Regions from separate parts of the Citrobacter meridianamericanus genome, predicted to be linked through region 4. Evidence: predicted binding sites of a transcription regulator. Region 4 holds the regulator's gene; each other region holds the start of a gene.

Region 1 (3,478 bases), 470 kb from region 4:
GCCACCAGCCAGGCATCTTCGCAGGAGCGTCCGGTGGGGATCAGCACACCGGTAAATCCCAGACGATCGGCCGTTTGCGCAATTTGTTGCAGATAACCATGATCGACCGGGCGCGAACCCTCTTCCGTTGCAAGATAATGACCGTCACCGTGGGTGGGTAAAAACCAGAACATGTTCAGACTCATAATTTTTCTCCTGCCTGCTGAGTGGGTTGCCAGATACGCTGGCGGATATCGATTTTTTTCGGCACCAGACGGTTGTCATAAAACAGATTGGCGGTTTGTTGCTGCAATGCGGCAACAGAGTCGCTGATGGGTGTAATGGTGGTTGGCGGGCGGTGATCCAGATAGGACGCAATCACCGGTTCGGGCAGACCCATGGTTTTAGCCAGCAGGGTGATGCTTTGCTGGCGCTGGCTGAGGGTTAACGCATCGGCCTGGCTAAAGGTATTCAGTACGTCAAGAACAAAAGCGCCATTTTTCTCGGCATAAGGACGAGCGGCGAGATAAAACGAACCGGTCTGCTTCAGATCTGAGCCGTCTTTGAGCACGCGCACATCACCTTGCAGTAACGCGGCGGAATAGTAGGGATCCCAGATAGCCCATGCCTCAACGTTTCCTTGCTGGAAGGCCGCTCGCGCATCGGCGGGGGTCAGATAAGTCGGTTGAATATCGGTAAATTTCAGCCCGGCCTGTTGCAGCGCTCGGAGCAGTAAATTGTGGGCGCTTGACCCTTTCTGGAATGCGACTTTATGTCCTTTAAGCTGCGCGACGTTCTGAATCGGGCTATCTTTTGGCACCAGAATCACTTCAGCTTTCGGTTTGGGGGGCTCAACGCCCACGTACACCAGATCGGCTCCGGCAGCCTGGGCGAATATTGGTGGAATGTCACCCGTACTGCCGAGATCGATACTGCCGATATTCAAGGCTTCCAGCATTTGCGGCCCGGCTGGGAACTCAACCCACGAGATTTTGGTCTGTGGATAGCGCTTTTCCAACAATTGATGGCTTTTTGCCAGCACCATACTGACGCTTCCTTTCTGATAGCCGATACGCAGGGCATCGGGCGCAGACTCTGCGGCATACGCCAGCGTTGACAGTGACAGCAACCCGGCCAGTGCGAGCCATGACCTCTGGCGCTTGAGCAAATTAAGCATGGGCAGTACCCCGCAGTGTGTTCAGTTGGGGGCGTTGGATATCGCGACGATGCAATGCCAGCCAGAAGGTGTCGAGCGCACTGTCCAGGCGCTGCTGCAGGTTGGGCGTAAACTGCGGTTTATGCAGATAATCGATGACCTGTGAATCATCGGCAAATACGCCGTGCAGGATCTCCTGGGCTTTTAACGTACTTAGTACCGGTTTCAGCGCGTAATCGACGGCCAGTAAATGCGCCACGCTGCCGCCGGTCGCCAGCGGCAACACCACTTTTCCTTCCAGCGCCCGCTCGGGAAGCAGATCGAGCAGCGTTTTCAGTACGCCAGAGTAAGCGGCTTTGTAGATCGGCGTGGCGACAATCAGCCCGTCAGCATCCTGCAATTGTTCGCTGAATGTCTTCAGCGTCGGACTATCAAAACGGGCACAGATGAGGTCTTCCGGGGCAAAGTTGTGCAGGTTCCAGTGAAAGACTTCGACATCCTGACCATTGAGTTTTTCTCGGGCATATTCCAGTAACGCGCTGGAGCGAGAGGGAAAGCGTGGGCTTCCCGCCAGAGTAATGACGCGCATAATTTTAATCTCCACTTATAACTAATTGTTTGCCTTTGTTTAACATTGATAACAATTATTGCAGTCTGGCAGAGAGGCTCTGTTTATCGAAATGATTTATGCGGGATAGAAAAGTTGAAAAATGGATAAAATGAGTGAGACAGGAAAACGATTGCTATTTATTGCCGCAGGTCAATTCCCTTTTTGCTCACGATCGCACATAATACGCCCCCGGTTTGCACACCGGGAATCCAGGAGAGTTCATGTACTACCCCTTCGTTCGTAAAGCCCTTTTTCAGCTCGATCCAGAGCGCGCTCATGAATTGACATTCCAGCAATTACGTCGCATTACCGGCACGCCGCTTGAAGCGCTTGTCCGCCAGAAGGTACCTGCAAAACCGGTTACCTGTATGGGGCTGACGTTTAAAAATCCGCTCGGGCTTGCTGCCGGACTGGATAAAGACGGGGAGTGTATTGATGCGCTCGGCGCGATGGGATTCGGTTCCATTGAGATTGGCACCGTAACGCCGCGTCCTCAGCCGGGTAACGATAAACCGCGTCTGTTCCGTCTGGTTGATGCAGAAGGTTTGATCAACCGCATGGGGTTTAATAACCTGGGTGTTGATAACCTGGTTGAGAACGTTAAAAAATCGCATTTTGACGGTATTCTGGGGATTAATATTGGCAAGAATAAAGATACCCCGGTAGAGAATGGCAAAGATGACTATCTGATTTGTATGGAAAAAGTCTATGCTTATGCGGGTTATATCGCGATTAATATCTCTTCACCGAATACACCGGGATTACGTACGCTGCAATACGGTGAGGCGCTGGACGATCTCCTGACGGCAATTAAAAATAAGCAAAATGATCTGCAAGCGATCCACCATAAATATGTTCCAGTGGCGGTAAAGATCGCGCCGGATCTTTCTGTGGAAGAACTGATCCAGGTTGCTGACAGTTTAGTTCGGCATAATATTGATGGCGTAATTGCGACTAACACCACGCTCGATCGCTCTCTCGTTCAGGGAATGAAAAATTGCGATCAAATGGGTGGTCTTAGCGGGCGACCATTGCAATTAAAAAGTACAGAAATTATTCGCCAGTTGTCTCAGGAATTAAAAGGTCAACTGCCGATTATCGGAGTTGGTGGTATCGACTCGGTCATCGCCGCACGTGAGAAAATAGCTGCCGGTGCTTCACTGGTGCAGATTTATTCGGGCTTTATTTTTAAAGGTCCGCCGCTGATAAAAGAAATCGTCACCAATATCTGAATGCTACCTTAATCACAATCCAGGGCTTTATTTCTGGCCCTGGTTGTTTTATATTCCTTTACTGTTGCTTATTTAAACATTCTGAGCTTTTATTATTAAGGCAATAAGCGAAGCGGCAAAAGGATACTGTCGTAATGGCGATGATTAAGGAAAGGAGAGAAACTGATGCGAATTAAACCCGACGATAACTGGCGCTGGTATTATGATGAAGAGCACGATCGTATGATGCTCGATTTAGCCAATGGCATGTTATTCCGTTCGCGTTTTGCTCGTAAAATGCTCACTCCCGATGCATTTTCACCGTCGGGTTTTTGTGTTGATGACGCCGCGCTTTATTTTTCCTTTGAAGAAAAATGTCGCTATCTGGATTTAGCCAAAGAACAAAAAGCGGAACTGGTGCTCAATGCACTGGTGGCGATTCGTTATCTTAAACCACAAATGCCAAAAAGCTGGCACTTTGTCGCGCACGGTATTAACTGGTCGCCAACCGTGGGTGATGCC
Region 2 (3,478 bases), 1.5 Mb from region 4:
TGGGCCGCAACGCCCCTGCTCCGGTGCGCGACTACCTGCTTGCCCGCCACCAGCAGGCGGGCGTGCGGGTGTTACTCAACAGCACCATTGAACACGCCGAAGCGGGGGAGTTTCTCTCGCTGACGCTGCAAAACGGCGAGACGCTGCTGGCCGATGCCGTGGTTTACGGCATCGGTATCGTGGCGAATGATGCGCTGGCCCGCGACGCCGGTCTGGAAACGGCTAACGGCATTATCGTTGATAGCGCCTGCACCACCTCCGATCCGGACATTTTCGCCGCCGGTGATGTGGCGATAATGCGCTTGCCCGATGGTTCGTTAGTTCGTGTGGAAAGCTGGGAAAATGCCAATAATCAGGCACAGATTGCAGCCGCCGCAATGCTCAACCAGCCGTTGCCCCACAAGACACCGGGCTGGTTCTGGACCGACCAATATCGCGATAATTTGCAGTTTATTGGCGAAATGCAGGGGCAAACATGGCTATGTCGTGGCAACCCTGAAAGGGGGAAAGCAATCTGGCTCCAGTTGCGCGATGGAGCGATAATTGGCGCAGTCGCGCTCAACAACGGGCGCGAAGTGCGTGTACTGCGTAAGCTTATTCAGTCAGAGCGAGCCTTGAGCGAGGAAGCGTTGTGTGATGAAGGCGTGGCGCTGAAATCGTTATAACTGCTGCCTGATATCGAACATAAAAAAGGCCGCATTCGCGGCCTTTTTCACAGCTAACTATTGACGCTTACGCGTAAACCGGGAAGCGTGCGCAGATGTCCAGAACTTTACCTTTGACGCGCTCAATTACGGCTTCGTCATTGATATTGTCCAGCACGTCACACATCCAGCCAGCCAGTTCTTTCGCTTCCGCTTCTTTGAAGCCGCGGCGAGTGATTGCCGGAGAACCGATACGGATACCGGAAGTCACAAACGGGCTCTTCGGATCGTTCGGCACGCTGTTTTTGTTGACGGTGATGTTGGCACGGCCCAGCGCAGCGTCAGCTTCTTTACCGGTCAGGTTTTTATCAACCAGGTCCAGCAGGAACAGGTGGTTTTCAGTACCGCCAGAAACCACTTTGTAACCACGGTTCAGGAACACTTCCACCATCGCTTTGGCGTTTTTAGCAACCTGCTGCTGGTAAACCTTGAACTCAGGCTCCATTGCTTCTTTCAGCGCCACGGCTTTCGCCGCGATCACGTGCATCAGCGGGCCACCCTGCGCACTTGGGAACACCGCAGAGTTCAGTTTTTTGTACAGCTCTTCGTCACCGCCTTTCGCCAGGATCAGGCCGCCGCGCGGACCCGCCAGAGTTTTGTGAGTGGTGGTGGTGACAACGTGTGCGTGTGGAACCGGGTTCGGGTAAACGCCTGCGGCAATCAGACCCGCAACGTGCGCCATGTCAACGAACAGGTATGCGCCGATGCTGTCAGCGATTTCACGCATTTTGGCCCAGTCAACCACGCCAGAGTAAGCAGAGAAACCACCGATGATCATCTTCGGTTTGTGTTCTTTGGCCTGCTTCGCCATATCTTCGTAGTCAATTTTGCCGGAATCATCAATACCGTAAGGAATGATGTTGTACAATTTGCCGGAGAAGTTAACCGGGGAGCCGTGAGTCAGGTGGCCGCCTTGTGCCAGGTTCATACCCAGAACAGTATCGCCCGGTTGCAGCAGAGCGGTGTAAACAGCGAAGTTAGCCTGAGAACCGGAGTGCGGCTGCACGTTAGCGTAGTCAGCGCCAAACAGCTCTTTTGCACGATCGATAGCCAGTTGTTCAACGATATCAACGTACTCACAACCGCCGTAGTAGCGCTTGCCCGGATAACCTTCAGCGTATTTATTGGTCAGCTGAGAACCCTGCGCCTGCATAACACGCGGGCTGGTATAGTTTTCGGAGGCGATCAGTTCGATGTGCTCTTCCTGACGTACTTTTTCCTGCTCCATAGCCTGCCACAGTTCGGCATCATAATCGGCAATGTTCATTTCACGCTTTAACATCCGCATCTCCTGACTCAGCTAACAATAAAATTTTCGGCCTTAAAAGGCGGTCCGTAGGACAACGGCGAACAGTATAACCGAAACATTCTTCGATAACAGGTCTTGACAAAGGATTTTACGCAAACGATTACCTTCACGGTACGCAAGGCTTTGGAGAACAAAGGTCTGCTGAATTTCAACGGATTTCTTTTCAGGTTTGTGATGCAGATTTTTCACGATGTAACCTTTACAACGCAAAGTTACAAAGAACCATTTACAATGCAGGGGTATTTTTTATAAGATGTATTTGACATACATCATTAAAGTCTCAGATAAAGGAAGACCGTATGCTTGACGCACAAACCATCGCTACAGTTAAAGCCACCATTCCCCTGCTGGTTGAAACAGGTCCGAAGCTGACCGCCCATTTCTACGATCGCATGTTTACGCATAACCCAGAGCTGAAAGAAATTTTCAACATGAGTAACCAGCGTAATGGCGATCAGCGCGAAGCGCTGTTTAACGCGATTGCCGCGTATGCCAGCAATATCGAAAACCTGGCGGCGCTGTTGCCAGCGGTTGAGAAAATCGCGCAGAAGCATACCAGCTTCCAGATTAAACCAGAGCAGTACAACATCGTGGGTGGTCATTTGCTGGCAACGCTGGACGAAATGTTCAGCCCAGGCCAGGAAGTCCTGGATGCGTGGGGTAAAGCGTATGGTGTACTGGCGAACGTTTTCATCAACCGTGAAGCGCAAATCTATAGCGAAAATGCCAATAAAAATGGCGGCTGGGAAGGTACTCGACCTTTCCGTATCGTGGCAAAAACGCCGCGAAGCGCGCTTATCACCAGCTTTGAGTTTGAGCCTGTCGACGGTGGCGCAGTAGCTGAATATCATCCGGGGCAATACCTGGGCGTCTGGCTGAAGCCGGAAGGTTTCCCGCATCAGGAAATTCGTCAGTACTCACTGACCCGTAAACCTGATGGCAAAGGCTATCGGATTGCCGTTAAGCGTGAAGACGGTGGTCAGGTTTCCACCTGGCTGCACAATCATGCGAATGTTGGCGACGTTGTTCACTTAGCCGCACCTGCGGGCGATTTCTTTATGGATGTCGCGACTAATACCCCTGTGTCTCTGATTTCCGCAGGCGTAGGTCAGACCCCAATGCTGGCGATGCTGGATACGCTGGTGAAAGCAAACCATGCGGCGCAGGTTAACTGGTTCCATGCGGCTGAAAACGGTGATGTCCATGCCTTCGCCGATGAAGTGAATGAACTCGGCAAAACGCTGCCGCGCTTTAGCGCACACACCTGGTATCGCGAGCCAACCGAAGCTGATCGCGCGAAAGGTGCGTTTGATAGTATAGGTCTGATGGATCTGAATAAACTGGAAGGCGCAATCAGCGACCCGGCGATGCAGTTTTATCTGTGCGGTCCGGTTGGCTTTATGCAGTTTGCCGCAAAGCAGCTGGTTGGTCTGGGCGTAAAAAACGAGAACATTCATTACGAATG
Region 3 (3,478 bases), 1.4 Mb from region 4:
TCAACCAGAGCATTACCTGCATCAATATCAACACCGGCATCTTTGTAGCTAAGAGAGGTTTTATCGGTCACTGCCTGCTTCCCCACATGTTTACTTGCAGTAAAAGTTAAATTCGGCGCAATTCTAACAGGGAAAGCAAACGTTTGCGAGCCTGCTCTGCATCAAGTTTTATCTGCTGATTTTTTCAGCATTTTACAATCATTTATCTATTTGTTTGAACTGCGCCACGAAAATGAAACCGGGTACAGTCTTGTGCTTGAAACCTGCCAGCCGAATGCACAGTATCGTACTGAAACCGGTTTCTGTTTTCTGTTACGAACCTCATTTATACCCTAAATAATTCGAGTTGCAGGAAGGCGGCGACGCAGCGAATCTCCAGGAGCGTACATAAGTACGTAACTGGAGTGAGCGAGAAAAGCCAACGCACATGCAGCTTGAAGTATGACGGGTATAGAGCGTTTTGCGCAGACTCATCACGATAGGGGAAGGGGATGTCAGGATTTAAAGCAGATTTCATGTGGGGTGGCGCTGTCGCTGCTCATCAACTGGAAGGTGGCTGGCAGGAGGGCGGTAAAGGAATTAGCGTTGCCGATGTCATGACGGCGGGGGCGCATGGTGTGGCGCGTGAAATTACTGACGGTGTCATTGCCGGTAAAAATTACCCTAACCACGATGCCATCGATTTTTATCATCGCTATAAAGACGACATAAAGCTGTTTGCCGAAATGGGGTTTAAATGTTTTCGTACTTCTATTGCCTGGACGCGGATTTTTCCCTTAGGCGACGAAGCGCAACCCAACGAAGCTGGCCTGCAGTTCTATGATGATCTGTTCGACGAATGTCTGAAATATGGCATTGAGCCGGTGATTACGTTGTCGCACTTCGAGATGCCCTACTATCTGGTGACGGAATATGGCGGCTGGCGCAACCGTAAGCTGATCGACTTTTTTGTCCGTTTTGCCCGGGTGGTTTTCACTCGTTACCAGCACAAAGTGAAGTACTGGATGACGTTTAATGAGATTAACAATCAGGCAAATTATCACGAAGACTTCGCGCCCTTTACTAACTCTGGTCTGAAATACCTGCCCGGTGAAGATCGCGAACCGGTCATGTACCAGGCGGCGCACTATGAGCTGGTAGCGAGCGCGCTGGCAGTAAAGGCCGCACGTGAGATAAATCCGGCGCTGCAAATTGGTTGCATGATTGCGATGTGCCCAATTTATCCGCTGACCTGTGCGCCGAATGACATGATGATGGCGATGAACGCCATGCACCGCCGCTACTGGTTCACTGACGTACACGTGCGCGGCAAGTATCCGCAGCATCTGATGAACTATTTCGAACGCCGTGGCTTTTTACTTGATATCACCGAGGAAGATCGCCAGGTACTGACTGAAGGCTGCGTTGATTACATTGGCTTTAGTTATTATATGTCTTTCGCGACGCAGGCTACGGCAGATAATCCACAGCTGGATTACGATGAGTCGAAAAGCCTGGTTTCTAACCCGTACGTGCAGAAGTCGGACTGGGGCTGGCAGATTGATCCGGTCGGTTTGCGCTATTCCCTGAACTGGTTCTGGGATCACTATCAACTGCCGCTGTTTATTGTAGAAAACGGCTTTGGTGCGATTGACGTGCAGCAGGCCGACGGCTCGGTGGATGATTCCTATCGTATTGACTATATGGCCGCGCATATCCGCGAAATGAAAAAAGCGGTGGTGGAAGATGGCGTGGATCTGATGGGCTATACCCCGTGGGGCTGTATTGATTTAGTCTCGGCCGGGACGGGGGAGATGAAAAAACGCTACGGTTTTATCTATGTTGATAAAAATAATGACGGGAGTGGGACATTAGCACGCTCGCCGAAGAAATCTTTTTCCTGGTATCGAAACGTCATCCAGAGCAACGCTGAAAATATTTAAAATTCATAGTGTTGACAATAAGCCCCGACCTCAAAGCGGGGCTTGTTTTATACTCATCATCCGGACGCAAACGATTTTGGTTGATCCATATCAAGCGTATGCAGTGTTGCGCCAGAGACGAAAAGCGGTATAATCCGGCGATTTTTTTTGTGGTTGCCACTCGTCTGAGGAAAGGAGAAGAGTATGAAGATCGTGGAAGTCAAACACCCACTCGTCAAACACAAGCTGGGACTGATGCGTGAAAACGACATCAGCACTAAACGCTTTCGTGAACTCGCCTCGGAAGTTGGCAGCCTGCTGACTTATGAAGCAACCGCTGGTCTGGAAACCGAAAAGGTGACCATTGAAGGCTGGAATGGTCCGGTTGAAGTTGACCAAATCAAAGGTAAAAAAATCACCGTTGTGCCAATTCTGCGTGCGGGCCTGGGCATGATGGAAGGCGTACTGGAAAACGTTCCAAGCGCGCGTATCAGCGTGGTAGGTATGTACCGCAATGAAGAGACGCTGGAGCCGGTTCCATACTTCCAGAAGCTGGTTTCTAACATTGATGAGCGTATGGCGCTGATCGTTGACCCGATGCTGGCAACCGGCGGTTCGGTTATCGCTACCATCGACCTGCTGAAAAAAGCAGGCTGCAGCAGCATTAAAGTACTGGTACTGGTTGCCGCGCCGGAAGGTATCGCGGCGCTGGAAAAAGCGCACCCGGATGTCGAGCTGTACACCGCCTCCATCGATCAGGGACTGAACGAGCACGGATACATTATTCCTGGGCTCGGCGATGCCGGCGATAAGATTTTTGGTACCAAGTAAATGAATAAATAAAAAGAAGCCGACTTTAAGAGTCGGCTTTTTTTTGAATAAAACAACCCAATCGCTAATAACAAACAACACTCAGAGGAAAACACTATGACGCGCCGTGCTATCGGGGTGAGTGAAAGACCGCCGCTTTTACAGACAATCCCGCTTAGTTTGCAGCACCTGTTCGCCATGTTTGGCGCAACGGTACTGGTGCCAGTCCTGTTTCATATCAACCCTGCTACCGTTCTGCTGTTTAACGGCATTGGTACGTTACTGTATCTCTTTATTTGTAAAGGTAAAATTCCGGCTTACCTCGGTTCCAGTTTCGCGTTTATTTCCCCGGTTCTGCTGCTGCTGCCGCTAGGGTATGAAGTGGCGCTGGGCGGTTTCATTATGTGTGGCATCCTTTTCTGCCTGGTTTCATTCATTGTTAAGAAAGCCGGTACTGGCTGGCTGGATGTAATGTTCCCGCCTGCGGCTATGGGCGCAATCGTTGCCGTCATCGGTCTGGAGCTGGCAGGGGTCGCTGCGGGCATGGCGGGATTACTGCCTGCTGAAGGACAAGCGCCAGACTCAACAACCATCATCATCTCAATGGTGACGCTGGCGGTGACGGTATTTGGTTCCGTACTGTTCCGTGGCTTTATGGCGATTATCCCGATTTTGATTGGGGTGCTGGCCGGTTACGCGCTCTCCTTCGTGATGGGCGTCGTGGACACCACGCCGATAGCGCAGGCTCACTGGTTTGCTCTGCCAAC
Region 4 (3,478 bases):
GGCAAACAGGGTGGCGAAAATGGCCTGCCAGGAAAAATGTACAAGGATCCAACTGCCTAACAACGGCGCCAATGCCGGAGATAATCCGACCAGCGGCATAATGGTGGCAAAGATGCGATTTACTTTTTGTGACGGATAATAATCAGTGACCAGCGCCTGCCAGATTACCGATGCCGCACAGACACCAACGGCTTGAACAAAACGCAGCGCCAGCAGGCCTGTGGCGTTTTCAACCCACAGCATGCCCAGACTACCCAGAGCAAAGATAGATAAACCCAGCAACAAAATAGGTTTGCGGCCGTAGTGGTCGGAAAGTGGCCCCCACAGAAGCTGTGCCACGGCAAAACCGGCTAAGAACAAGCTAAGGCTGGCGCTGACGGCTGATGCAGGCGTTTGCAGATCGGACTGAATTGCGGCGAAGGCGGGCAGATACATATCCGTTGCCAGAAAGCCGAGCACGCTAAGACCCGCCAGCCAGACTAAAAACCCTTTCCCAGGTTGCATCATCATTTCTCTTTTTTTAGCAGTAGAACAATGCCGCTGAGTGTAGTGAGTGTAATTCTTGCTGTGAAACGCTAATATTTGCTTACTGATTTCAAATTTTTTGCAGGCAGAATATGTGGTCGGAATATTCACTTGAAGTGGTTGATGCGGTTGCGCGTAATGGCAGCTTTAGTTCGGCCGCGCAGGAGTTGCACCGTGTACCCTCGGCGGTAAGCTACACCGTACGTCAGCTGGAAGAGTGGCTGGCGGTGCCGCTTTTTGAGCGACGTCATCGGGATGTGGAGTTGACGCCTGCCGGTGCGTGGTTCCTCAAAGAAGGCCGCTCTGTTATCAAAAAAATGCAGATCACCCGCCAGCAATGTCAGCAAATTGCCAACGGCTGGCGCGGACAGCTGGCGATTGCGGTAGATAACATTGTTCGCCCGGATCGCACCCGACAGATGATCGTGGATTTCTATCGTCATTTTGATGATGTGGAACTGTTGGTTTTCCAGGAAGTGTTTAACGGCGTCTGGGATGCGCTGTCCGATGGCCGCGTTGAGCTGGCAATTGGCGCCACGCAGGCGATTCCGGTGGGGGGACGCTATACCTTTCGCGACATGGGAATGCTGAGCTGGAGTTGCGTGGTGGCCAGCCATCATCCGTTGGCGTCAATGCCTGGGCCGCTTAGCGACGACACGTTGCGCAACTGGCCGTCGCTGGTGCGTGAAGATACTTCCCGTACGCTGCCAAAACGCATTACCTGGCTGCTGGATAACCAAAAACGTGTCGTGGTGCCTGACTGGGAATCTTCCGCTACCTGCTTATCCGCAGGGTTGTGTGTTGGCATGGTACCGACGCATTTTGCCAAACCGTGGATCGATAGCGGCAAGTGGGTCGCGCTACAGCTGGAAAATCCATTTCCTGATGCCGCATGCTGTCTGACATGGCAACAGAACGATACGTCACCTGCATTGAGCTGGCTGTTGGACTATTTAGGGGATAGCGAAACGCTGAACAAAGAGTGGCTGCGGGAGCCAGATGAGGCTCCCGCACAACGGTCTTAACGACGGTAATCGCGGAACGGGCCGTCGGCAACGGAGCGACGCTCTACCAGACGCGGATGCACCTCGATAGATTGCGACTCTTCACGTTTATTCACGATACGGTCTAACAGCATATTGAAGGCCGTTTCACCGAGCGAATCTTTAGGCTGGTGAATGGTCGTCAGAGCCGGCGTGAAGAAACGGGCGTTGCGCACGTTGTCGTAGCCGATAAGCGAGATATCCTGCGGTACCCGCAGTCCCATCTCATCAGCGGCGCACAGCGCACCCATCGCCATGATATCGCCACCACAGAAGACGGCGGTCGGACGATGCGGCTGTGACAGAATTTGCTGCATGGCGCGATAGCCGGATTCAGGCTCAAAATCCCCCTGGACAATCCAGTTGTCCGGTACTTTTATCAGCGCTTCTTCCATCGCTTTCATAAAGCCAGCCAGACGCCCGGCTCCGGTGTTACGTTCCATTGGGCCTGGGATCACGCCAATCTCACGATGACCGCGTTCGACCAGATACCGACCCGCCATGTAACCACCTTCGAAGGCATTATCAATGACGGTATCGGTAAAGTCGGCTTTGGCCTCGCCCCAGTCCATGACGACCATCGGGATATGGCGGTATTCTTCGAGCATCGAAAGCAGCGACTCCGGATACTCAGAGCACATCACCAGCAGACCATCAACGCGCTTTTGCGCCATCATCGACAGATAAGCCTGCTGTTTTTCAAGGCTGTTCCATGCGTTACCCAGAATCAGGGTATAGCCTTTCTGGAAACAGTTTTTCTCAACGGCTTCGATAATTTCAGCGAAATAGGCCGCTTCACTGCTGGTGGCCAGCAAGCCAATAGACTTGGTGTGATTCACCTTCAGGCTGCGCGCAACTGCGCTCGGAGAATAGTGCAGCTCTTTGATTGCCGCCCAGACAGCATTACGCGTTTCTTCCGCGACAAAGCGCGTCTTGTTAATCACGTGTGATACGGTTGTAGTGGAAACGTTTGCTCGCTTCGCTACATCTTTAATTGTTGCCATTACATCTCACTCCAGACCATATCCTAAGCTCCTGAGAAAACTCCAGGTAAACGTTTGCCTTCACACACCCTTAGCGCAACGTAAGGGTTGCGGCACGCCGGGAAAACGACACGGAACGTCAGGAAGGGGTCAATGGCCGGTACGCTAATCAAGTAAGCGTGGAATTTTGTCTGATCTTAACGAAAAGGGGAAGAGTTAAAAGCAGTTATCAATATAAATCGTGAGAGATTTTTGCTTTCAAGTGTGTAAAAATGCGCAATATCACTTTTTGTGTGGGAATAAAAAGGAGAAAACTTGATGAGCACCGATCTGAAATTTTCGTTAGTGACTACCATTATTGTTCTGGGTTTGATCGTCGCGGGTGGCCTGACCGCAGCGCTGCATTAATTTCCTCGAGGGAGTTAGCTCTCCCTCACTCTTTCCGCTCGTCTATCTCTTCTATTGTTTGCGAATAAGCAAAAGTCTTTTGCAATTTTGTTAACTTTATTAATTTTGCGATCAATGTCATGCTTTTGACTCTTATTTTATGTCGCGCCACGGCTCGACGTTACGGAGTCGCAATATGAAACTCAATTATCCTTTACTGGCGCTGGCGATCGGAGCGTTTGGCATTGGCACCACCGAATTTTCGCCAATGGGATTATTGCCCGTCATAGCCAAAGGAGTGGATGTTTCGATTCCGGCCGCCGGCATGTTAATCAGCGCGTATGCGGTTGGCGTGATGGTGGGGGCTCCGCTGATGACATTATTATTGTCTCATCGTGCGCGACGTAATGCGTTGATTTTCCTGATGGCGATTTTCACGTTGGGTAATGTCCTCTCGGCGATTTCACCGGATTACTCCACGCTGATGTTATCACGCATTTTGACCAGTCTTAATCACGGGGCATTTTTCGGCCTTGGCTC

The links. Region 4 encodes PurR, which represses purine synthesis genes. Its sites were predicted from a motif close to CANGCAAACGTTTGCNTG; they were not measured.
Region 1: a site for PurR is predicted at 1,865-1,882, ahead of pyrD (quinone-dependent dihydroorotate dehydrogenase). Genes of this name have one in related genera too.
Region 2: a site for PurR is predicted at 2,103-2,120, ahead of glyA (serine hydroxymethyltransferase). Genes of this name have one in related genera too.
Region 3: a site for PurR is predicted at 1,986-2,003, ahead of upp (uracil phosphoribosyltransferase). Genes of this name have one in related genera too.

What each region holds. Positions count from the first base shown of each region.
Region 1 covers NZ_CP101036.1:3,424,090-3,427,567, reverse strand. Annotated here, with positions in the region: gene ssuD (FMNH2-dependent alkanesulfonate monooxygenase) at 1-185, opposite strand, end outside; gene NMD08_RS16920 (sulfonate ABC transporter substrate-binding protein) at 182-1,156, opposite strand; gene ssuE (NADPH-dependent FMN reductase) at 1,149-1,724, opposite strand; gene pyrD (quinone-dependent dihydroorotate dehydrogenase) at 1,967-2,977, shown strand; gene zapC (cell division protein ZapC) at 3,143-3,478, shown strand, end outside.
Region 2 covers NZ_CP101036.1:1,470,712-1,474,189, reverse strand. Annotated here, with positions in the region: gene hcaD (phenylpropionate dioxygenase ferredoxin reductase subunit) at 1-665, shown strand, start outside; gene glyA (serine hydroxymethyltransferase) at 733-1,986, opposite strand; gene hmpA (NO-inducible flavohemoprotein) at 2,313-3,478, shown strand, end outside.
Region 3 covers NZ_CP101036.1:1,563,820-1,567,297, forward strand. Annotated here, with positions in the region: gene purM (phosphoribosylformylglycinamidine cyclo-ligase) at 1-71, opposite strand, end outside; gene NMD08_RS07390 (6-phospho-beta-glucosidase) at 492-1,922, shown strand; gene upp (uracil phosphoribosyltransferase) at 2,106-2,732, shown strand; gene uraA (uracil permease) at 2,829-3,478, shown strand, end outside.
Region 4 covers NZ_CP101036.1:2,956,514-2,959,991, reverse strand. Annotated here, with positions in the region: gene punC (purine nucleoside transporter PunC) at 1-504, opposite strand, end outside; gene punR (DNA-binding transcriptional activator PunR) at 618-1,550, shown strand; gene purR (HTH-type transcriptional repressor PurR) at 1,547-2,572, opposite strand; gene cydH (cytochrome bd-I accessory subunit CydH) at 2,870-2,959, shown strand; gene NMD08_RS14495 (MFS transporter) at 3,135-3,478, shown strand, end outside.